Regions from separate parts of the Rhizobium zaerense genome, predicted to be linked through region 2. Evidence: predicted binding sites of a transcription regulator. Region 2 holds the regulator's gene; each other region holds the start of a gene.

Region 1 (5,075 bases), 150 kb from region 2:
CCGCCGATTTATAGAGCGTTTCGACCAGGAAGGTGGATTTGCCGCCGCCGGAAACGCCGGTTACCGCCGTAAACACCCCGAGCGGGATCGACGCCGTGACGTTCTTGAGATTGTTGCCACGCGCCCCGACTACCTTGATCTCGCGGCCCTTCTTCGGCTTGCGGCGCTCATTGGGAACCGGAACGCCGAGCTCGCCCGACAGATATTTGCCGGTCAGCGAGTTTGGATTGTCCATGATATCCTGCGGCGTGCCGTGGGCGATCACCTGGCCGCCGTGAATGCCGGCTGCCGGGCCGATATCGACCACGTCGTCGGCCGATAGGATCGCATCCTCGTCATGTTCGACGACGATGACGGTGTTGCCGATGTCGCGCAAGTGCTTCAGCGTGTCGAGCAGCCGGGCGTTGTCGCGCTGATGCAGGCCGATCGACGGCTCGTCGAGCACGTAAAGCACGCCTGTCAGCCCCGAGCCGATCTGCGAGGCAAGCCGGATGCGCTGGCTTTCGCCGCCCGACAGCGTGCCGGAATTGCGCGACAGGCTGAGATATTCCAGGCCGACGTCATTGAGGAAGCGCAGCCGGTCGCGGATTTCCTTGAGGATGCGCACGGCGATCTCGTTCTGCTTGGCGTTGAAGCTTGCCGGCAGCGTCTCGAACCAGTCACGGGCGACGCGGATCGACATCGCGGTCACTTCGCCGATATGCAGCGTGTCGATCTTCACCGCCAACGCCTCCGGCTTCAGGCGGAATCCGTTGCAGGAAGGGCAGGGGGCAGCCGACATGAAGCGTTCGATATCCTCGCGCGCCCAAGCGGAATCGGTCTCCTTCCAGCGGCGCTCGAGGTTGGTGATGATGCCTTCGAAATTCTTCTGCGTCGTATAGGAGCGGGCGCCATCGGCATAATGGAATTCGATCTTGTCGTTGGTGCCGTTGAGGATGACGTCCTTGGCCTCGTCGGAGAGATCGTTCCAGCGGGTGCCGAGCTTGAAGCCGTAATGTTTGCCGAGCGCTTCCAGCGTCTGGTTGTAATAGGGCGAGGTCGACTTGGCCCAGGGCGCGATCGCCCCGTCGCGCAGCGTCCGTTCGGGCTCGGGCACGATCAGATCCGCATCGATCTTCTGTTGGGCGCCGAGGCCGTCGCAGGTCGGGCAGGCGCCGAACGGGTTGTTGAAGGAGAAGAGCCTGGGTTCGATCTCGGGAATGGTAAAGCCCGAGACTGGGCAGGCGAATTTCTCCGAAAACAGCACGCGTTCATGCGTCTCGTTCAGCGACTTGTTGGCCGAACCGCCGGCCGACGTCTCTTCCGGCGGCAGCGGCTTGTCGGCGAATTCGGCAACCGCCAGCCCGTCGGCGAGCTTCAGGCAGGTCTCCAGACTATCCGCCAGGCGTGCCGAGACATCCGAACGCACGACGATGCGGTCGACCACCACGTCGATGTCGTGCTTGTATTTCTTGTCGAGCACCGGCGCCTCGGCGATCTCGTAGAACTGGCCGTCGACCTTGACGCGCTGGAAGCCCTTCTTCATCAGCTCCGCCAGTTCCTTCTTGTATTCGCCCTTGCGCCCGCGCACGAGCGGCGCAAGGATATAAAGCCGGGTGCCCTCGCCGAAATCGAGGATACGGTCGACCATCTGGCTGACGGTCTGGCTCTCGATCGGCAGGCCGGTTGCCGGCGAATAGGGAACGCCGACGCGGGCAAAGAGCAGGCGCATATAGTCGTAGATCTCGGTGACGGTGCCGACCGTCGAGCGCGGGTTACGCGAGGTGGTCTTCTGCTCGATCGAGATCGCCGGCGACAGCCCGTCGATCTGGTCGACATCGGGCTTCTGCATCATCTCGAGGAACTGCCGGGCATAGGCCGACAGGCTCTCGACATAGCGCCGTTGGCCCTCGGCATAGATCGTGTCGAAAGCAAGCGAGGATTTGCCGGAACCCGAAAGCCCGGTCATGACGATCAGCTTGTTACGCGGCAGATCGAGATCGATGCTCTTGAGATTATGCTCGCGCGCGCCGCGGATGGAGATCGTCTTCAGTTCGCTCATCGTCTCTGCTTTGGTTTTCTGGATAACAGCCCTTATTTAGTGATGCCGACGGGCGAGTCGAGGCTGAATATCCGCAAGGGCTCAAGGTTTTCGATTCTGTTGACAGGATCATACGGATAACCTAGAACAAATAAAGAACAAAAATCCTGATGGATGCATGCGGCGTTCTGATGGATAAACATGTGGATTAAATGCCGCCCATGCGCATCGGCGGTCCGTGATGGTTTAAGGTGCGCCGATCGATTAAACGCCGCCGGGCAGGGCGGCAGGCAGGGTGAGAAGCATGGCTGGTAGTGTGAATAAGGTAATTCTGATTGGAAACGTCGGCGCGGACCCGGAAATCCGCCGCACTCAGGATGGCCGGCCGATCGCCAATATCCGTCTTGCAACCTCGGAGACCTGGCGCGACCGCAATTCCGGCGAGCGCCGCGAAAAGACCGAATGGCACGCGATCGTCGTCTTCAACGAAGGCCTCTGCAAGGTCGTCGAGCAATATGTGAAGAAGGGCGCCAAGCTCTATATCGAAGGCCAGCTGCAGACCCGCAAATGGCAGGACCAGCAGGGCCAGGACCGTTACAGCACGGAAGTGGTGCTGCAGGGTTTCGGTTCGACGCTGACGATGCTCGACGGCCGCGGCGAAGGCGGCGGTGCGAGCGGCGGCCGTGGCAGCGCCGGTGGCGGCAACGATTATGGCGACGACTACGGCGCCCCGGCTCCCTCCTCATCACCCAGCCGCGGCGGTGGCGGCGGCGGCAACTTCTCGCGGGATCTCGACGACGACATCCCGTTCTGATCGTTAGGCTTTCGCAGTTTTGTGAAAGACTGGAGAGCATGACGTCCATAACGGCGTCATGCTCTTCTTTGTTCTCGCGGCAGATCGTTCAGACCGCGGCCTCAATCGTCTACGGCCGTTTCAGTGCGGCGTCGCGCTGATCAGATTGAACGCCGACTTAGCCCCGTCGACGACGAACTGTGCGGCAAGGGCGGCCAGAATGACGCCGAGGAGCCGTGTCAGGATGGCCCGGCCGGTGACGCCGAGGAAACGGTCCAGCCTTTCGGCGATGAGCAGCATGACGAAGGTCAGCAGCAGATTGGCGGCAAGGACGCCGATCAGCTGGGCTTTCCCGATCGAGGTGGCGAGCGTGCCGGCTAGCAGGATCGTCGCCGAGATCGCACCCGGACCTGATATCAGCGGCAAGGCGAGGGGAAAGACGGCGATATTCTCGATATGATCCTTGGTGATCGCCGCCTCGGTCGCCTTCTCCTTGCGCTCCTGCCGCCTCTCGAACACCATCTCGAAGGCGATCCAGAACAGCAGCAGGCCGCCGGCGATGCGGAAGGCGCCGATCGAAATTCCGAGCACGCCTAGCACGCCGGCGCCAAACAGCGCGAAGACGGCAAGGATGATGAAGGCGATGACCGAGCCGCGCAGCGCCACCTGCTTGCGCTCGGTCCGGCTCATGCCTGTCGTCAGGCCCAGAAAGATCGGCGCAAGCCCCGGTGGATCGATGGTGACGAGCAGCGTCGTGAAGGCGTTGATCAATTGGTCGGCGCTTGCCATCGGCTCTCCGGAACCCCATATGGGTGCGTGGTTCAAATGATTGTGAAGCGGGGATTTCGATTTGGCAAATATCCCGCGGCGGCCCGCGGCGGATTTGTCCGGTCCGGCCGCGAAACTTGCATGTTTTACCCTCTTTAAGCCGCAAAAGCCTGTTCAAAACGCGCTGTGAAATTGGCGCGGCAACAGGCTTTCCGCTATAAATCTTCCAGTGATTCTAGAAGAGATCGTGATCTGTTTTGACTGAGCAAACACCCCCCGGCGGCGGGAAGCTCCCGCCAGGCATCGAGCCCATCTCCATCATGGAGGAAATGCAGCGGTCGTATCTCGATTACGCCATGAGCGTCATCGTCAGCCGCGCGTTGCCCGACGTGCGCGACGGCCTGAAGCCCGTGCACCGGCGCATCCTCTACGGCATGTCCGAGCTCGGCATCGACTGGAACAAGAAATACGTCAAATGCGCCCGCGTCACCGGTGACGTGATGGGTAAATTCCATCCGCACGGCAACTCCGCGATCTATGATGCGCTCGCCCGCATGGCGCAGCCCTGGTCGCTGCGGCTGCCGCTGATCGACGGTCAGGGCAATTTCGGCTCAGTCGATGGTGATCCGCCAGCGGCCGAACGTTACACAGAATGCCGCCTCGAAAAGGCTGCTCATTCGCTGCTCGACGATCTCGACAAGGAAACCGTCGATTTCCGCGACAACTACGACGGCACGCTGTCCGAACCGGTCGTGGTCCCTGCCAAGTTCCCGAACCTGCTCGTCAACGGCGCCGGCGGCATCGCCGTCGGCATGGCGACCAACATCCCGCCGCACAATCTCTCCGAGGTCATCGACGGCTGCGTCGCGCTGATCGACGATCCGGCCATCGAACTGCCGGAACTGATGCAGATCATTCCCGGCCCCGATTTCCCCACAGGTGCGAAGATCCTCGGCCGTGCCGGCATCCGCTCCGCCTATGAGACCGGCCGCGGATCCGTCATCATGCGCGGCGTCGCCGCTATCGAGCCGATGCGCGGTGACCGCGAGCAAATCATCATCACCGAGATTCCCTATCAGGTGAATAAGGCAACGATGATCGAGAAGATGGCCGAGCTGGTGCGCGACAAGCGCATCGAAGGCATCTCCGACCTGCGCGACGAATCCGACCGCCAGGGGTATCGCGTCGTCGTCGAGCTGAAGCGCGATGCCAATGCCGAGGTCATCCTCAACCAGCTTTATCGCTATACGCCGCTGCAGACCTCCTTCGGCTGCAACATGGTGGCGCTGAACGGCGGCAAGCCCGAACAGCTGACGCTGCTCGACATGCTGCGCGCTTTCGTCTCCTTCCGCGAAGAAGTCGTTAGCCGGAGAACAAAGTTCCTGCTGCGCAAGGCGCGTGACCGCGCTCATGTGTTGGTTGGTCTCGCCATTGCGGTCGCCAATATCGACGAGGTCATCCGCGTCATCCGCCAGGCGCCCGATCCGCAGTCGG
Region 2 (5,075 bases):
TGACGACGCGGCCGGTCTTGGCCGCGGCAATAAGAAGGTCGGTCTGGCGGCAAAGGAAGGCCGGGATCTGCAGGACGTCGACGATCTTTGCCACCTCGGCGCATTGTTCGGCGGTATGAACGTCGGTCAGGACGGGAAAGCCGAATTCCTTCTTGAGGTCGGCAAAGACCTCCATGCCCTTTTCGATCCCGATACCGCGTTCGGCCGAGAGCGAGGTCCGGTTCGCCTTGTCGAAGGAACTCTTGTAGACGAGGCCGATGCCGAGCCTTCCGCAAAGCTCCTTCAGCGTGCCGGCGACCATGAAGGCGTGGTCGCGGCTCTCCATCTGGCAGGGACCGGCAATTAGCGACAGGCGGCCGGTATTGGAAAAGGTGACCTGGCCTTGGCCTTCGCCGACCCTGACGTCGGAATTCGTATCAGTGCTCATCGTGTTTCCTCGAAGGCGAAGAGCGTGCCCTGCCCGGGCGCGGGCTTCACCAGAATGCGATTGTTCTTGCGCGTGTATGTCACCCCGTTAGCAGCCAAATGCGCTTCTGTCACGGCAAGATCGGCAACAGCAAAGAGGATTGCCCGGCCGCGCAGGCCGCGATCTGCGGATGAGCCGGCGATGTCGAAATAGGCCTCCAGCCCTTCCGGCGTCATCAGACCGATTTTCGCATTTGACGCCGCGACATTGACGCCGAAACCGGTTTTCTCGACTGCCGATTGCGCCGCTGCAAGGCCGACGAAGGCAGCGAATGCGGCCGGTTCCGGCGCGCAAAGCGCGATCTCCGTTATGCCGGTCACGCCATTGGCATGCGTCTCCAGCGCGGCGCGGTCGGCCGGCAGCGGATTGATACGCTCGACGGTGAAGAGCAAGAGATCAGGCGCGCGCAGGTCGCCGGCAAAAGCCAGCTTGAAGCCGGCAATCGTCTCGGAGCCGTCCGGCATCGTCATCGGCCGGTTGAACTGCAGCATCTCCCCGGCGCTCGACCCGTTGCCGACGAAATCCTGATGATCGATGCCGGCATCCTTGCTGCCGAAGGCCACCGCCGAAAGCCCCTCCGCGCCGCAACGGAAGCGGAAAGCCCGGTTGCGAGCGGTGAAGACATTGCCTCGTCGCGCCGATGCCTCGCTCTCCTCGACGCTCGCGATCCCGAGCGGCTCCAGATAGGTCTTGTCGGCAAAGAAGACGCAGGCATTCTCCGTTCCGAAGGGATGGCGCGCATCGGCGGCAACGGTGAAGCCGAGCTTGCCGAGCCTTTCGCGCGCCAGATCGATGTCGACGACCGGCAGCACGACATGATCCAGCGGGTACGGTTTGGTGGAATGCGTGTTCATCATATCCCTCCTCAAATCGGCAAGAGATGTGCGACAGCGCCACCCTCAATGCAAGACATGTGTCCAATCCGGCGAATGAAAATAAGAATCTCGACGAGTTGGTGCCAAGTTTTACGGAAATTTAGCTACTTGCGGAACACATATGGAACATATAGTGTCTGTTCTGGATTTGTTTCAATCACGAGGTCACAACGTCGATGCTCACGCGCAAACAACAGGAGCTTCTCCTTTTCATTCATGAGCGCATGAAGGAATCCGGCGTTCCGCCATCTTTCGACGAAATGAAGGATGCCCTGGACCTCGCTTCGAAGTCCGGGATTCATCGCTTGATTACAGCGCTCGAGGAACGTGGCTTCATTCGCCGCCTACCGAACCGGGCCCGCGCGATCGAGGTCATCAAGCTTCCGGAGGCCTACAGCCCCAGCATCCAGCCGCGGCGTGGCTTTTCGCCGAGCGTCATCGAGGGCAGCCTCGGCAAGCCACAGCCGGTCGCCGCTCCTGCCCCTGCAAAACCCGTCGCCGACAACGGCAACTCGGTCTCCGTGCCGGTCATGGGCCGCATCGCCGCCGGTGTTCCGATCTCGGCGATCCAGAACAACACCCACGACATCGTCGTTCCGGCCGACATGCTCGGTTCCGGTGAACATTATGCGCTGGAGGTCAAGGGCGATTCGATGATCGACGCCGGCATCTTTGACGGCGACACCGTGATCATCCGCAACGGCAGCACCGCAAGTCCTGGCGACATCGTCGTTGCTCTCGTCGACGACGAGGAAGCGACACTCAAACGCTTCCGCCGCAAGGGCGCCTCGATTGCGCTCGAAGCCGCCAACCCGGCTTACGAGACCCGGATTTTCGGGCCGGACCGTGTCAAGGTTCAGGGCAAGCTCGTCGGTCTTATTCGCCGCTATCACTGACCTTGGCTAGACCGGGCTCGGTAAAACTATTGCTGCGCCAGTCATAGGCGCGATGGCGCATCCATGGCCGCGACAATGCATCGAATGCGGTTGCCACCTCCAGGCCGGCGTTCGTGAAGCGCAACTCGACGGAACCGGTCCTGCGCAGCGTTTCACCGGTGAAGAGCGTCGCACCTGAGCGGCAGCTGTTGAAGCGCAGGCGGACCGACGTCACGACGATATCGGCGGCGTCGCATGCGGGGCCGAGATAGGCGGCATTGTCGATGACGGCCACGACCTGGCCATTGCCAAGCCTTGATGTGCACCAGGCCTTTTTGACGCAGGAAAAGCGGTTTGCTTCACCGGCCGCTGCGGCTGCACGCATCGCGGTCCTCGCTTCGGTCTGCTGATCGCGGGAAAGCCTGACGCGGCGGTCTTCTCCCTCCGGCGGGATAGCAGGACCATCCAGCATCTTCGGCGGATCATGCGTCGGCAGGACCAGCGCTCTCTGCCATTGGTCGAAGATGAAATCCGGCGGTCGTTCACGGTTGGACGCCATTGCTGCCGCCTCGACGACCGCGACGAGATTGCCATCCTCCGAAATCACCAGATCCGGCGGCCGGGGAACCGGTAGAAGGAACAGGATGAGCGTCGAGACTGCGATGATCGATGTGCCGGAATGGCGCAGTCGCGTCCGGAGCAGCGTCAGCAGAAGAAAGCCTGCCACGGCGACCGCGAAATACCAGCCGGGCAAACGGCCAACGTCGATATTGCCGCCCCAGCCGGATACCGTCTTTGCGACCGCGATCACCAGATCGAGGCCGAATCCGACGACCTTCCAGGCCCAAACATCCAGACCGAAAGGCATGAGCAGCATCGCCAGCAGCCCGGCCGGCATGACGATAAAGGAGATGATCGGCATCGTCGCGAGGTTTGCCGGCAGGCCATAGGCGGTCAGGCGATGAAAATGCTCGATCGAAAACAGCGCGGTTGAAAAGCCGCCGATCAGCGACGTCAGGAAGACGCCGCCGAAGAAACCCGCAACCGTAACGACCGGCCTGATGATCGGCAGCTTGAGGAAGGCGTTTTCGCGGACGCGCCGGTCCTTCCACAGCTGATAGCCCGAGACCAGCGCCAATGTCGCGGCAAAGGACATCTGGAAGCTCGGACCCAAGACCTCGGACGGCGAAATGGCGATGATGACGAGCGCGGAGAGCGCGACATTGCGCAGGCTGATCGACGGCCGGTCGAAGAAGACGGCAATCAACATGATGGCCATCATGATGAAGGCGCGTTCGGCAGAGACCCCAAAGCCCGAGATCAGGAAATAGGCGGTCACGGCGATGAGCGCGCCGGCGGCAGCGATCTTCTTCGTCGGATAGGCCTCAGCGACGCCGGGAAAGAGGCTGAGCAACATCCGGAACCCAACGAAGAAGATACCGGCCGACAGCGCCATGTTGAGGCCGGAGATGGCGACGATATGAGCCAGGCCGGACTGGCGCAGCGCTTCCGTCGTCTCATTCGAGATGGCGCGCCGCTCGTCCGTCACCAGAGCAGCGGCGAAAGCGCCGGTGTCGCCAGGCAAGATCGACCTTATGCGGTCGCCAATGCCGCTGCGCAGCCGGTAGAGCCCTTCGAGCAGAGCTTCCCACGTCGATCTTGCCGCCTGCGGACCTGCCTGCCAGTCGACCTTCGACGGCGCGCCGTAGAAGAAGCCGTTCGCGCCGATTCCATCGAAATAGGCACCGAAGGAGAAGTCGTTGAGCTCAGGAAGTGCTGGACCTGCCGGCGGCGTCAGCCGCGCCCTGCCGGTTATGATATCACCGATCTCGATGGGCGCGTCTGCGCCGCGGGTGATCGCAGTTATGCGTTCGGGCGACCGCTTCACTTCCGGCGCCTCCGTACCGGTGACGGCAAGAATGTAGCGCCACCGGCCGCGACCGTCGCCTTCGCGCCGTTCCACACGGCCGGTCACCGTCGTCGTGACGGCGGAATCGAGGATCACGGTCGAAGCCCGCCAGCTCTCGAGCTGCGCGGAGGCCATGCCGCAGGCCACAAGTGCAAGCGCCAGCAGCGTTGCCCGCAATGCCGCCCGGCTGCGGCTGGCGATGAGAACGGCGACGATCAGCAGCAACAGGCAGAGCAGCGATGCAACGAGCGGAAAGTCCGATGCCGCGAGAAACCAGAAGGCTGACCCGGCACCGAGGAAGACAGGCGAGACAAGCAGCAGACGGCCGTGGTCCGCCTCTTCGCTCAGCATCCGCATGCCGATACGCAGCGATTGCGAGGCTGCTGCCGGCAGCCGGTGCCGCAAGGGGCTCGTCGACTGCGTTCTTGTCGGGCGCGTCACCATGACAGGTGGAGAAAAACCGGCGGAGTCGGCGAGGCCTTCGCCTGCTTCCGGCCGCAATTCGACTGTGGTCAACTCCTGCATGTGCCGCCCAAGCCCAGCTGCGAAGGCGGCCAGAATGCAACCTCCGATCAAATCCGGCAAGCATAATCGATTGAAATACGAGGGAAAATCGCAAGCGCCAAAAGACGAGTTGAATCATCGGCTTCCGATATGCGTGCGGCTCATCGCTGCAGTGCCTAAAAGGTGATACCGCAATGCACAAAATGCCGTCACGGTAACTTGGCATTAGCTTCGCGATCATATAGCTATCGGTGAGGACGCTTAACCCCTATGGCGCTTTTATGGCGCCACCGCCATTTCGGAGGATCAGCATGACGGATCAAAGCGCTACAATAAAAATCGGTGACAAGTCTGTCGACCTTGCTGTCAAAAGCGGCACGATCGGCCCGAGCGTCATCGATATCGGTGCCCTCTACAAGAATACGGCTTCCTTCACCTACGATCCG
Region 3 (5,075 bases), 350 kb from region 2:
GGCGTTATCTGCGCGCCCGCCGCAAGGAGGCCTTCATCTCGGTGATCGCCGGCTTCTCCTTCGTCGGCATCATGCTGGGCGTTGCGACACTGATCATCGTCATGGCCGTCATGAACGGCTTCCGAACCGAGCTCGTATCGCGCATCCTCGGCATTAATGGCCACATGATCGTCCAGCCGGTCGACGGCCCCTTCACCGATTATCCCGCTCTCAGCGGCAAGCTCGCCGCCGTGCCCGGCGTCAAGATGGCGCTGCCCCTGGTGGAAGGCCAGGTGCTCGCCTCCTCCCAGGCCGGCGGCAGCACCGGCGCTCTGGTGCGCGGCGCCCGCGCCGAGGACCTGACCAAGCTCAAGACGATCTCCGACAACATCAAATCCGGCGACATGGTGGGGTATGCCTCCGGCGACGGCGTCCTGATCGGCACCCGCATGGCCGACCAACTCGGTCTGCGCGTCGGCGACCTCATTACGCTGACGTCGCCAGATGGTGACATTACGCCGATGGGCGTCAGCCCGCGCATCAAGTCCTACAAGATTTCCGGCCTTTTCGAGATCGGCATGTCGGAATATGATTCCTCGATCATCTTCATGCCGCTCGAGGAAGCGCAGCTCTATTTCAATGCCGAGGGACTGGTGCAGTCGATCGAGCTCTTCGTCGACCACCCCGACGATATCGACAATCTGAAGCCCAAGGTGGAGGAGGCGGCCGGCCGCCAGATTGCCATCACCGACTGGCGCCAGCGCAACCAGACCTTTTTCTCGGCGCTGCAGGTCGAGCGCAACGTCATGTTCATGATCCTGACACTGATCGTGCTTGTCGCGGCGCTGAATATCATCTCCGGTCTCATCATGCTGGTGAAGGACAAGGGCAGCGATATTGCCATCCTGCGCACCATGGGTGCCAGCGCCGGCGCGATCATGCGCATCTTCTTCATGACCGGAGCGGCCATCGGCATCGTCGGCACCATTGCCGGTGTGCTGCTCGGTGTTCTCGTCTGCGTCAACATCGAATCCGTCCGCCAGTTCTTCTCCTGGATTTCGGGCACCGTGCTCTTCAGTCCGCAGGTCTATTTCCTCAGCCAACTGCCGGCCGAGATGGATCTCAGCGAAACGATCTCGATCGTCGTCATGGCGCTGACGCTCTCCTTCATCGCGACCATCTTCCCGGCCTGGCGAGCCTCCAGGCTCGATCCGGTGCAGGCCCTGCGCTACGAATAAGGAATGCCGCCTTCATGAAACGCAACGTCGTTCTCAAGCTTACCGGCGTCGAGCGCCATTATGGGCAGGGCGGTACGCTGCTCTCGATCCTCAAGGGCGCGGACTTTTCGATATCGAAGGGGGAGATTGTCGCTCTCGTCGCCCCTTCCGGTACCGGCAAGTCGACACTGCTGCATGTCGCCGGCCTGTTGGAGCATCCGGACGGCGGTGAAGTCAACATCAACGGCCATGCCTGTGACGGCTTGAGCGATGAGAAACGCACCGCAATCCGCCGCAGCGAAATCGGCTTCGTCTACCAGTTCCACCACTTGCTGCCGGAATTCTCGGCGCTCGAAAATATCATGATGCCGCAGCTGATCGCCGGGCTGTCTTGGAAGGAGGCCGGAGAGCGGGCCGGCCAGCTTCTCGATTATATGCGCATCGGCCATCGCGGCTCGCATCGCCCGGGCGAGCTTTCCGGCGGCGAGCAGCAGCGGGTTGCGATTGCCCGCGCCGTCGCCAATGCGCCGACCCTGCTTCTTGCCGACGAGCCGACCGGCAATCTCGACCCTGAGACGGCAAGCTATGTCTTCGACGCGCTGGAAGCGCTGGTGCGCCAGTCCGGCCTTGCGGCTCTTATCGCCACCCATAATCACGAGCTCGCCCGCCGCATGGATCGGCGCGTGACGATCTCCGACGGCAAGATCGTCGATTTCTGAGACTGCGGCTCACGGCTGTCCGGTTTGCGCCGATGGCTGCCCCTCACCCTCTCCCCGTAAAAAACGGGGCGAGGGGACGTGCCAAACGCAGCGTCGAGGGTAGGGAAAGCCGTTGCGGCATGTCCCTTCGCCCCGCGAGCGGGGAGAAGGTGGCGGCAGCCGGATGAGGGGCTGATCTCGTCGACCTCCTGGCCGGACAATATGCACTTTTGACAGAACAGCAGTGGGCAGCCGATCAAGGGATGATCAGTCCGCCGCGATAGTCGAGCATATAGGGCTTCTGGCCGTAGACCATGATGCATTCGTGCCCGGCGAACCGCGCGCAGTCGCCTTCGCTGCGATCGATATAGCGGCCGAACGGATGGTCGAATTCCATTCCGCCGAGAAACCGGCCCTCTCGATACATCGCCGAAAGGGCCGCCTTGATCACCGTTCCGGCTGCTGCGCCGTTGATGAGATCAGGCGCAATGACGCAGCCGAAATAATTCATCGCCCAGACGGGCTCGTCGGCAAACCATACCACTTCCTGTCCGGCGAAATCGGTGCCGCCGAAATAGCTGTCGAGATAGCGCCAGTTGCCGCGTTCGTAACCGATGTCGTGGGAGCTTGGCCGGCAGGGCGGGCGCGCCACGCCGCCGCCGACATAGGTTGCAGCCTTCGCCTCCACCACGAATGCGTTCAGCATCGCAATATCCAACATGCCATTCTCCTCTCCGCTAGATGCTGGCAAATACGCTGCGAAGTGTAAAGAACAAAAAGGGAACGATGGCCGGAATTAGACGGACGGCCGAGGAGGCTGGCCGTCTAGGCGCCGTGAGGATCCGGGACGGGCCGAGAAGGGGAAACCTGCTAGCCGTCACATTGGGCGCTGGCTCGCAGCGATTCACAGGTGCACATCCCGGCATTTTTCCAACACAAGAAAGAAGGAAAAGATTCCTGTTGACAACAGAACATACATAGAACAAACTGAAAACATAACGAGTAAAGGAGAGCCCGGTGACTGACATGATCCGTGATATCGCAGCATTCACCTCCATCGCAATGTTCGTTGCCAGCTTCTCGCTCATCGTCATGGCGTTCTAAAGTTTTCAGGGGATCGCATGGCAATCATGCGGTCCGGACGCGGGACTTCTTCTGGACATCATCGCCCTTTATGCCGACAATGCGTCCGATTCATTCGGGTGATTGGGAAGGCATGTCATGGCGGATACGGCAAAGGGTTCAACGGGTGAGGCGGCCGGCGGACGCCGGGCTTCATCCACCTGAGGGTCCATTCCGCCTATTCGCTTCTCGAGGGCGCTCTGCCGCTGAAGAAGATCCTCTACAAGGCGACCGGCGACAGCCAGCCGGCGATTGCGATTACCGACACCAACAATCTGTTCGTCGCCCTCGAATTCTCCCAGAAGGCGATGGAGGACGGCCTGCAGCCGATCATCGGCTGCCAGGTCTCGATCGACATGGAAGACGGGCTGGAAACCGAAAAGCGCGGCGGTCAGCAGGCTCTGGTCAAGCTGCCGGCGATCGTTCTTCTCGCTGCGACGGATGCCGGTTACGAACGGCTGGTCGATCTCGTCAGCCGGGCCTATCTCGGCGGCGAGAGCAACCAGGCTGTTCATATCAGCACCTCCTGGCTGGAGGAGGCAGGCACGGAAGGGCTGATCGCATTGAGCGGCGCCCTGACCGGGCCAGTCGACGTGGCGATCAAGGAGGGCCATCCCGCTCAGGCGGAAGCCCGGCTGCTCACGCTGAAGCGTCTCTTCGGCGACCGGCTCTATGTCGAACTGCAGCGGCACGGCACTTACGACAAGCGGCACGAGCAGAAGATTATCGGGCTCGCCTATGCTCACGACCTGCCGCTGGTTGCGACCAACGAGGCGTTCTTCCCGACGCGCGACGATTACGACGCCCATGATGCGCTGATGGCGGTCGCGCACAACGCCATCGTCTCCGACGACAGCCGCTTTCGCCTGACGCCGGATCACTATCTGAAGAGCCGGGCCGAAATGGCCAAGCTCTTCGCCGACCTGCCGGAAGCGCTTGAAAATACCATCGAGATCGCCAGGCGCTGCTCCTTCGTGCTGAAGACGCGAAAGCCGATCCTGCCGCGCTTCACCGGTGCGACCAACGATGCCGAGGAGGCCGAACGCGCCGAGGCGAGCGAGCTGCGCCGCCAAGCGGTCGAAGGGCTGGACATGCGGCTTGCGACGCTCGGCATGTCGCCGGGTTACGAGGAAAAGGATTATCGCGAACGGCTGGATTTCGAACTCAGCGTCATCGAGCGCATGCGTTTTCCCGGCTACTTCCTGATCGTTGCCGACTTCATCAAATGGGCCAAGCAGCATGACATTCCGGTCGGCCCCGGCCGTGGTTCGGGCGCCGGTTCGCTGGTCGCCTATGCCTTGACGATCACCGACGTCGATCCCTTGCGTTTTTCGCTGCTCTTCGAGCGCTTCCTCAATCCGGAACGCGTCTCGATGCCGGACTTCGACATCGACTTCTGCCAGGACCGCCGCGAAGAGGTGATCCGCTACGTCCAGGCCAAATATGGCCGTGAGCAGGTGGCGCAGATCATCACCTTCGGTTCGCTGCAGGCACGTGCCGCCCTTCGCGACGTCGGCCGCGTGCTTGAGATGCCCTACGGCCAGGTCGACAAGATCTGCAAACTCGTGCCGAACAACCCCGCCAATCCGACGCCGCTGTCCAAAGCGATCGAGGAGGAGCCGAAGCTGCAGGAGGAGGCGGCGAAGGAACCTGTTGTCGCGCGCCTGCTCGACATCGCCCAGAAGATCGAGGGGCTATACCGCCACGCCTCGACCCATGCCGCCGGCATCGTCATCGGCGACCGGCCGCTTTCCAAGCTGGTGCCGATGTATCGCGATCCGCGCTCCGATATGCCGGTTACTCAGTTCAACATGAAATGGGTCGAGCAGGCAGGCTTGGTCAAATTCGACTTCCTCGGCCTGAAGACCCTGACGGTGCTGAAGGTCGCGGTCGATTTCGTCGCCAAGCTCGGCGTCAAGGTCGATCTCGCGGCCATTCCTCTCGACGATAAGAAGACTTACGAGATGCTGTCGCGCGGCGAGACGGTCGGTGTGTTCCAGGTGGAAAGTGCCGGCATGCGCAAGGCGTTGATCGGCATGAAGCCGGACTGCATCGAGGA

The links. Region 2 encodes LexA, which represses DNA repair genes until DNA is damaged. Its sites were predicted from a motif close to TGTTCNNNNTGTGTTCNG; they were not measured.
Region 1: uvrA (excinuclease ABC subunit UvrA) is a predicted target of LexA. The motif match lies at 2,164-2,181, and genes of this name have one in related genera.
Region 3: ACS4RR_RS17140 (DUF5680 domain-containing protein) is a predicted target of LexA. The motif match lies at 2,862-2,879, and genes of this name have one in related genera.

The regions. Positions count from the first base shown of each region.
Region 1 is NZ_CM132690.1:3,017,832-3,022,906, reverse strand. It holds gene uvrA (excinuclease ABC subunit UvrA) at 1-2,041, opposite strand, end outside; gene ACS4RR_RS14635 (single-stranded DNA-binding protein) at 2,325-2,834, shown strand; gene ACS4RR_RS14630 (MarC family protein) at 2,955-3,602, opposite strand; partial or broken gene gyrA (DNA gyrase subunit A) at 3,839-5,075, shown strand, end outside.
Region 2 is NZ_CM132690.1:3,163,431-3,168,505, forward strand. It holds gene kdsA (3-deoxy-8-phosphooctulonate synthase) at 1-427, opposite strand, end outside; gene ACS4RR_RS15315 (VOC family protein) at 424-1,320, opposite strand; gene lexA (transcriptional repressor LexA) at 1,518-2,237, shown strand; gene ACS4RR_RS15325 (ComEC/Rec2 family competence protein) at 2,218-4,650, opposite strand; gene gltA (citrate synthase) at 4,941-5,075, shown strand, end outside.
Region 3 is NZ_CM132690.1:3,510,378-3,515,452, reverse strand. It holds gene ACS4RR_RS17150 (lipoprotein-releasing ABC transporter permease subunit) at 1-1,217, shown strand, start outside; gene ACS4RR_RS17145 (ABC transporter ATP-binding protein) at 1,232-1,915, shown strand; gene ACS4RR_RS17140 (DUF5680 domain-containing protein) at 2,151-2,615, opposite strand; partial or broken gene dnaE (DNA polymerase III subunit alpha) at 3,116-5,075, shown strand, end outside.